4 regions of the Sedimenticola selenatireducens genome follow, and region 1 is predicted to be linked to each of the others. Evidence: predicted binding sites of a transcription regulator. Region 1 holds the regulator's gene; each other region holds the start of a gene.
The links. The regulator sigma-54, encoded in region 1, starts transcription at its own class of promoters, with help from an activator protein. The targets are predictions, from matches to a motif close to TGGCANGNTNCNTGCTT.

Region 1 (2,197 bases):
CGCAGTTTCTCAACACTCAGGATGACATGGATCTTGGTGACATGATCAAAGTGCCGTTCCAGGCGCTCGAATTTTGTTTCGACATAGTTGCGCATGGCTTCGGTGATGTCCACATGATGACCGGTGATGCTGATTTGCATGATTTGCTCCTTGGTTACTGGCCTCTAGACGAGGCGCTTTCGCTCGTTTGATGGCGGGATCGCCATGGACTCGCGGTATTTTGCTACCGTCCGCCGTGCGACCTGAATGCCCTGATCGGCGAGTATGCTCGCCAGTTTGTTGTCGCTGAGTGGCTTGTTCGGCTTCTCGGCAGCGACCAGTTTCTTGATCAGTGCGCGTATCGCGGTGGCGGAACACTCTCCGCCTCCAGCCGTGCTGACATGGCTGGAGAAGAAATACTTGAATTCCAGCGTACCCCGGGGGGTATGCATATATTTTTGCGTGGTGACCCTGGATATGGTGGATTCATGCAGCTCCAGGGCCTCGGCGATGTCCCTCAATACCAGGGGCTTCATCGCCTCTTCGCCGTGCTCGAAGAATCCGCGCTGCAGTTCGACAATCTTGGTGGCCACGCGCAACAGCGTTTCATTGCGGCTCATCAGACTTTTGATAAACCAGCGCGCTTCCTGCAGATGATTCTTCAGGTAGTTGTTGTCGTCGCTGTTGTCGGCGCGCCGGATCAGCCGCGCGTATTCCGGGTTAACCCGGAGTTTGGGGGCGGCATCAGCGTTCAGATCCACATGCCAGACGCCATCTCGGCGGGTCACGAATACGTCGGGAATGACATATTGGGGTTCGGTTTCGGCCACCAGGCTGCCGGGGCGCGGTATCAGCGAGCGGATCAGCTGATTAATCGATTTCAGGGTGTCGTCATCAATCTTCAGCTTGCGTTTGATCTGGTTATGATCCTGCTGGGCCAGCAGGTCGAAGTGATTGTTGATCAGCTGAGTGGTCAGGGCCATGCACGGATGGGGATCCGTCAGCTGACTTAGCTGGATCAGCAGGCACTCCCTCAGGTCACGCGCGCCCACGCCGGGTGGGTCAAATTGCTGAATCCGGTGCAGCACCGCTTCGATCTCATCCAGCTCAACCTCGTCAGCGGACATGCTGACAAGAATCTCGTTCAGATCCATCCTCAGGTAACCGTCTTCATCGATGCCGTCAATGATTGAGACGGCAATCTCGCGGTCCAGATCGCTGAACGGGGTCAGGTTCAACTGCCAGGTGAGATAGTCGTAGAGGGTGCGGGCACTGCGGCGCTGGGCCAGGTAGTCACTGTCGCCGGCGTCCCGGGATGCCAGTCCGGAAGAGGGTGGTAGCGTGCTGTCGTAGACATCGTCCCAGCCGCTGTCCACCGGCAGCTCTTCCGGTATGGAGTTTGCCTCGCCGTTGACCTCTTTTTCGTTGTTGAGGTCATTGCTGCTGGCCTTGTCCCCTTTCAGGCCATCGCCATTGAGCCGCTCGATGGTGCGCTCTTGTTCATTCCCACGGGCCTCTTCGCGGGCGCTGTTCTCCTCTTCGGTCTCCAGCATCAGGTTGGAGTCGAGCGCCTCCTGAATCTCCTGCTTGAGATCCAGCGTAGAGAGTTGCAGCAAGCGGATGGCCTGCTGCAACTGCGGCGTCATGGTGAGATGTTGGCCAAGGCGAAGCTGGAGCGTTTGCTTCATGCGGGTATCTGGATCTGGTACGTAATTTGTATGGTTTTCACAGTTTCATTCTAGCGTAAAAAATCACCAGACGCACAAGGAGAAAATGGTTTATTGCCGTCAATCAACTGATGATCAACTCTAGAGACTGAACTCTTTTCCCAGGTAGACGGAGCGCACTTCCTGATTGGCCAGAATCTGCTCCGGTTCGCCCTCCGCCAGCACCTTGCCTTCGCTGATAATATAGGCGCGCTGACAGATGCCGAGGGTCTCCCGGACATTGTGATCGGTGATCAGTACGCCGATCCCCCGGGATGAGAGTGTACGGATAATATTCTGTATGTCCTTGACCGAGATCGGGTCGATACCGGCGAATGGTTCGTCAAGCAGTATGAAGCGGGGCTCCATGGCCAGTGATCGGGCGATCTCCAGGCGGCGACGTTCACCCCCGGAGAGACTCATCGCCTGGTTGTTGCGCAGATGGGTGAGGTTAAAGTCCACCAGCAGTGCTTCGCAGGCCTCGATCTGTTCCGGGGGTCGCAGATCCTTGC
Region 2 (2,197 bases), on a different contig from region 1:
GATGCTGCTGAGTACAAGGTAGCCGACCGCCAGACCGCCGATCAGAATGGTCAGTGATTTTTTGCGCCCAAACCGGTCGCTGAACAGACCGCCTGTGGGTCGCGCCAGCAGGTTCATGAAGGCATAACCGGAGGCGAGCAGTCCGGCCTGTACCAGGGAGAGGTCGAAGGTCTCCTTGAAGAACAGCGGCAGCATCGACACCACGGCCAGTTCAGAACCGAAGGTGACCAGATAGGCCACGTCCAGGATCGCCACCTGTTTGAACTTGTAGCGGTGTATCTTCGCGACCGGCCGGATAAAGATGTGGCCGTTGATACGCCATACCTGCAGGGTCTGATACCCATAGAGCAGAACCAGTCCGACGTATATGCTGTAGGTGACGGCCTCGTCCAGCATGCCCAGGTTGGTCGGGCCCAGCTTCCAGGTCAGCACCGCCAGCGCGGCGTACATGGGAATATTCATCAGCAGGTAGAAGAAGAAGTCGCCCTTGCTGGTGACCTCCATGGCGCCGGTCTTTTTCGGTTTGAAATAGGTCGATCCCTTGGGGGTGTTGCGCGCCAGCCTGTAATAGATGATCGAGTAGACCAGGGTGATGACACCGGTGGAGGCGATGGCATAACGCCAACCCTCGTCGCCGCCATACAGCAGAGCGATGGTCGGCAGTGAAAGAGCGGCGGCGGCGGAACCGAAGTTACCCCAGCCGCCATAGATGCCTTCGGCCAGTCCGACCTGTCGGGCCGGGAACCACTCGCCGATCATGCGGATACCGATAACAAATCCGGCACCGACAAAACCGAGCAGGAAACGGCTGATGGCCAATGCCTCGAACGAGTCCGCCATGGCAAAAGCAAAGCAGATAAAACTGGATATAAACAGCAGCGCGGAGTAGACGATGCGCGGTCCCAGCTTGTCCACCAGCATACCGATAATAATGCGTGCCGGGATGGTCAGGGCGACGTTCAGGATCAACAGTGCCTTCACCTCCTGTGCGGTCAGTCCCAGGGTCTGCTGGATCGACGCCAGCAATGGGGCGTGATTGAACCAAACCATAAAAGAGAGGAAAAACGCGAACCAGGTGATATGCAGCGTTCGGGTCTTTCCGCTGAATGAAAAGAGACTTAACTTGCTTTCCGACATAGTGATGCTCCAGAGATAGACAACAATGGCCTGTCTTTAGCATTGCTTGTGCCAGTTTTATAACCAACTGATTATTAAAACAAAAAACAAACATCGTTGAGGTTGGTCAAGGATTTCAGCACTCTACGGGTGCAATAAAACAGGGATTTGCCCAATTTCGGGTCAGTATTGTTCTCACCTTTTCGGCCTGCCATATTTCAGTGCACGCGGTCACCCGCAGGCACCATGTTGAATCATTTTCCAGATACACATCTCCCCCGTTGTTACCGGCAAACCGCGACCTTGCCGCCCTGGCAACAAGTTGGCATAGCGGTTGCAAAAGGACGGTATGAATTTGGATATTTGATCGACCCGATCTGTCTGAGAGGCAAAACATGAAAGAGCGATTGGTATTAATAGGCAACGGCATGGCCGGCGTGCGAACCCTGGAGGAGTTGCTGAAGCTGGAGCCGAATAAATATGACATTACGGTATTCGGTTCCGAGCCTCACCCGAACTACAACCGCATCCTGCTCTCACCGGTGCTGGCGGGCGAGAAACAGTTTGATGAAATCGTTCTGAACAGGCGGGAATGGTATCAGCAGCACGACATTACCCTGCACAGCGGTTCGCCGGTGGTTGAGATCAACCGGGTGCAACGCAAAGTGGTCGCTGCCAACGGGGTAGAGGCCGGGTACGACCGGCTGCTGCTGGCGACCGGTTCCTCGCCGTTCATTATACCCGTCCCCGGTGCCTCCCTGGAGGGCGTGATCAGTTTTCGTGATATCCACGATGTGGAACAGATGCTGGCGGCGTCACGTCAGTACAAAAGGGCCGTGGTGATCGGCGGTGGCCTGCTGGGACTGGAAGCGGCCAACGGCCTGATCAAACAGGGTATGGACGTATCCGTTGTCCATCTCATGGATACCCTGATGGAACGCCAGCTGGATGCGGCGGCCGGTGCCATGCTGAAACGATCTCTCGAAGAGAACGGCATGCACTTTCTGATGGGTGCGCAAACCGAGGCGATTCTGGGTGACAAGCGTGTCGAAGCGGTACGCTTCGCCGACGGTTCGGTGGT
Region 3 (2,197 bases), on a different contig from region 1:
TAGGTGGTGGGTCCCTTACAGCCCATCTTGTAGAGGCAGTAACCCTTGCGCGCCGCCTCATCATCCCAGTGCTCGACAAACTGGCCGGCATCGAAATGGGGACGGCGGTAGCACTTGTCATGAATCCGCTGGCTGTAAAACATCAGCGGTCGACCCTGACGATCGAGCTGGGGGAAACGCTCGAAGGTGAGGATGTAGGTGATCACCGCGGTCATCACCTCGGCGATGGGCGGACAACCGGGTACCTTGATGATCGGCTTGGTGGCTAGGCCCGGCACCTTGTGCACCGGTGTCGCGCGGGTGGGATTGGGACGCGCCGCCTGCACACAGCCCCAGGAGGCGCAGGAGCCCCAGGAAATGATCGCCTTACAGTGCTCGGCCGCCTTGCGCAACTGCTCCACGAACGGCTTGCCTCCGATAATGCAGTACATGCCATCCTCATCCAGCGGCGGATTGCCCTCCACCGCCAGGATATAGTTGCCGTCATATTTTTCGATAATCTCTTCGATAATCGCCTCCGCCTCATGACCGGCGGCCGCCATGATGGTGTCGTCGTAATCCAGCGAGATCATCGACAACACCACATCCTTGGCCAGCGGATGGGCCGAGCGGATAAAAGATTCAGAGCAGCAGGTACACTCCAGGCCGTGCAGCCAGAGCACCGGAATGCGCGGTTTGGTCTCCATCGCCGCGGCGATAGTCGGCGCGAAGGCCGGCCCCAGTCCGAGCGCCGAGGCGGTCAAACTGCAGTATTTCAAAAAGCTGCGGCGGGTGATCCCCTGTCGCCGCATCACATCGTAAAAGGTCTCGCTCATTACCCGACTCCTCCAGTGCACTTGGTTGGGTGGCGCGGCATTGTTTAAATCTTTCTGCCGCGTCCTGGGGGGACGGATTTGCAACGGCTGTGCCAAGCCGTTTTTTCTGATATATATCAGTCTCTTGTCAAAGCGCTGACATTTTTATGAACGACAACAAGTGGTTAGCGACAACACCCATTCGAGCACAGAGTTGAAAACCACTATTCCACTTAATTACCAGGGTAGTGACCCGTAAATAGGCTTAATCGGCAACTATTCCCGACCTGAATCATCCAATGAGTTATCGACGCACTGATCCGTGCGCGAAGAATCTGCCCAACCCATTGATTTATTGCGTTTTCATCAGCAACAGGCGGAACATTAACCGACACTGATGTTGCACAGAAGCATGCCAACCATCATAATCCCGGGTTCCCTGACAGCCACCTGTGCCCCGGCAAGCGCAAAACCCGGCAATCCGCCGGTGTTCGCCCGTCGTCAAACGGGGTAGATTGCAAGTAAGGGCATAATTGTTGGATGCGTAGGCTGATCGTGTGCGCACCGTTGTAGCGAGGAATAGAGACAGTGACCACCACCACTGAGATTGCTGACGTACAGAGCAGCGTCGATACCCGGCAGATCGCCATCAACAAGGTGGGTATCAAAGACATCCGTCACCCGGTGCGGGTCAAAGACCGTAGCGACGGCGAGCAGCACACCATCGCCACGTTCAACATGTATGTGAACCTGCCGCACAACTTCAAGGGTACCCACATGTCGCGCTTCGTGGAGATACTCAACTCCCACGAAAAAGAGATCAGCATTTCCAACTTCAAGGTGATGCTGGCAGAGATGGCCGAGAAGCTGGAAGCGGAGTCGGGCCACATCGAGATGAACTTCCCCTACTTCATCAACAAGACGGCCCCCATCTCCGGCGTACAGAGCCTGCTGGACTATGACGTTACCTTCATTGGCGAAGTGCATGGCGGCAAGCCGATCACCTACATCAAGGTCCAGGTGCCGGTCACCAGCCTCTGCCCCTGCTCCAAGAAGATCTCCGATCGCGGCGCACACAACCAGCGCTCCCATGTCACCGTGCAGGTCAGAACCTGTGGCTTTGTCTGGGTCGAGGAGATTATCGATCTGGTAGAGAGCCAGGCCTCCTGCGAACTCTACGGCCTGCTGAAACGGCCGGATGAAAAGTTCGTCACCGAGCGTGCCTATGACAACCCCAAGTTTGTCGAGGACATGGTGCGGGATGTGGCCGGCATGCTGGACAGGGATGAACGCTTCTGCGCCTATATCGTGGAGTCGGAAAACTTCGAATCCATCCACAACCATTCAGCCTATGCACTGATTGAGCGGGACAAGGAAGCCGAGTAAAGCCCGAGGCAATCCCA
Region 4 (2,197 bases), on a different contig from region 1:
TCCGAGTCCGGCAGGCTGACCGCCGGATTGGTGGCCATTATCCAGAGCACCCGGATCCTGCCCGCTTCCACGGCGTCAAACAGATCGACCGCTTTCAGTCCACCCCGCCGGGGTATTGCCGGTGCCTCCCAGAAGCGTTTCACCCGCTCCCGATCCGCCTCGGACTCAAGCTCCATGTGGGCGGCCAACTGGTTGGCCAGCCCTCCTACCTCACGCCCACCCATGGCATTGGGTTGCCCGGTCAGGGAGAAGGGTCCCATACCGGGACGACCAATACGACCGGTCAGCAGGTGGCAGTTGATAATGGCGTTGATCTTGTCCACGCCGCTGCTGGACTGATTGATGCCCTGGGAGTAGACGGTAACCACCCGCTCGGTACGGGCAAACAGGCGATAAAAACGCTCCACCGCTGCCGGCGCGAGTCCGCAACCCTTGGCGACCCGGGCGATATCCGGGGCATCCAGGGCTGCCACCGCCAACGCGGCCTCACTCTCCCGGGTTGCCTGCCGGACGAACAGGCTGTTGCGTTCACCCTGTTGTTCCAGGTAGACCAGCAGGCCGTTGAACAGCAGGGCATCCGTACCGGGCCGGATCGCCAGGTGCAGATCAGCCGTCGCGGCGGTAGGTGTCATTCGGGGATCGATGGTGACGATCTGCAGATCCGGATTCTGCTGTTTGCTGGCCATGATGCGCTGGTAGATCACCGGATGGCACCAGGCGGCATTGGAGCCGGCCAGCACAATCAGCTTGGCCCGCTCCAGATCATCATAACTGCAGGGCATCACATCGGCACCGAAGGCACGCTTGTGTGCCGCCACGGCGGATGACATACAGAGGCGGGAGTTGGTATCGATATTGGCCGCGCCGATAAACCCCTTCATCAGCTTGTTGGCCACATAGTAGTCTTCGGTCAGCAGTTGACCCGAGACATAGAAGGCGACCGATTCCGGCCCATGCTCACGAATCGCCTGTTGCAGGCCATTGGCCACACTATCCAGTGCGGTATCCCAATCCACCTCACGACCGTTCACCATCGGCGTCAGCAGGCGGCCCGATTCACCCAACGTCTCACCCAGGGCACTCCCCTTGGAGCAGAGTCGGCCATAATTCGACGGGTGCTCCGGATCGCCCGTGATGGTCACCGCACCCGAGGGTTCCCGTCTGGCTATAACACCACAACCGACGCCGCAATAGGGACAGGTGGTCCTGACTTCCAGGGACATCAGTATGCCCTCCCGATAACGGGGCGGCCCGGAAACCGCTGCATCACCACGAGGGAGTGAGGCTCAAGCGAAAAACAACCAACCACTGACATGGACAATACCTCCTGCGAATACAGCAGCATTCAGCAAGGAGCATGCCATCGGTAAGAAATGCGCCAGAATCAGCGCCGGTAAAAATATTTTCAGAGTTATCGGTCAGCGGCTGCAGCCACCCTGGTGCAGCAATGCACCGTTGCGGTGCTTATCAACAATCCACACAGGGTTGAACCGATTATCCGAGACCTACGGTAACCGTTATTCGAGAATGTCGGCCAAGGCTTCGCAGAGCCGTTGAGTCTGCTGGTCGCTACCGATGGTGATACGCAGGAACTGGTCGATCCGGGGCTGGCGGAAGTGCCGCACAATAATGGATCGCTCCCGCAGGCGGGCGGCCAGCTCCCCGGCATCCCATCCGGGGTGGCGCACAAACAGGAAATTGGCCGCCGACGGCAGCACCTGGAATCCCAGCGTGATCAACTGTTGTGTCAGATGCTCCCGGGTGGCGATCACCCGTTGGCAGGTCTCGGTGAAATAGACCCGATCCTCGATCGCGGCCACCGCGCCATTAATGGCGAAACGGTCCAGCGGGTAGGAGTTGAAGCTGTTTTTGACCCGTTCCAGAGCCTCGATCAGTTCAGCGTTGCCGAGCGCAAAACCGACCCGCAACCCCGCCAGGGAGCGCGATTTGGAGAAGGTCTGGATGACCAGCAGGTTGGGATAGCGATTCACCAGGGCAATGGCGGACTCACCGCCAAAATCGATATAGGCCTCATCCACCACCACCACCGAATCCCGGTTGTTATCCAGGATTGCCCGGATAGCCGTGAGCGGCAGCAACCGGCCGGTGGGCGCATTGGGATTGGGGAAAATAATCCCGCCGTTGGTAATCCGGTAATCATCCGGGTCGATCTCGAACCCTTCCGTGAGCGGTACCT

Region 2: ACHZBF_RS11805 (NarK family nitrate/nitrite MFS transporter) is a predicted target of sigma-54. The motif match lies at 1,175-1,191, and genes of this name have one in related genera.
Region 3: ACHZBF_RS12985 (hydrogenase small subunit) is a predicted target of sigma-54. The motif match lies at 894-910, and genes of this name have one in related genera.
Region 4: ACHZBF_RS14055 (nitrate reductase) is a predicted target of sigma-54. The motif match lies at 1,347-1,363, and genes of this name have one in related genera.

Annotation. Positions count from the first base shown of each region.
Region 1 covers NZ_CAXXYC010000001.1:220,508-222,704, forward strand. Annotated here, with positions in the region: gene hpf (ribosome hibernation-promoting factor, HPF/YfiA family) at 1-140, opposite strand, end outside; gene ACHZBF_RS01090 (RNA polymerase factor sigma-54) at 165-1,667, opposite strand; gene lptB (LPS export ABC transporter ATP-binding protein) at 1,788-2,197, opposite strand, start outside.
Region 2 covers NZ_CAXXYC010000004.1:120,426-122,622, reverse strand. Annotated here, with positions in the region: gene ACHZBF_RS11805 (NarK family nitrate/nitrite MFS transporter) at 1-1,137, opposite strand, end outside; gene nirB (nitrite reductase large subunit NirB) at 1,512-2,197, shown strand, end outside.
Region 3 covers NZ_CAXXYC010000004.1:394,211-396,407, forward strand. Annotated here, with positions in the region: gene ACHZBF_RS12985 (hydrogenase small subunit) at 1-815, opposite strand, end outside; gene folE2 (GTP cyclohydrolase FolE2) at 1,383-2,180, shown strand.
Region 4 covers NZ_CAXXYC010000004.1:625,486-627,682, forward strand. Annotated here, with positions in the region: gene ACHZBF_RS14055 (nitrate reductase) at 1-1,223, opposite strand, end outside; gene hisC (histidinol-phosphate transaminase) at 1,518-2,197, opposite strand, start outside.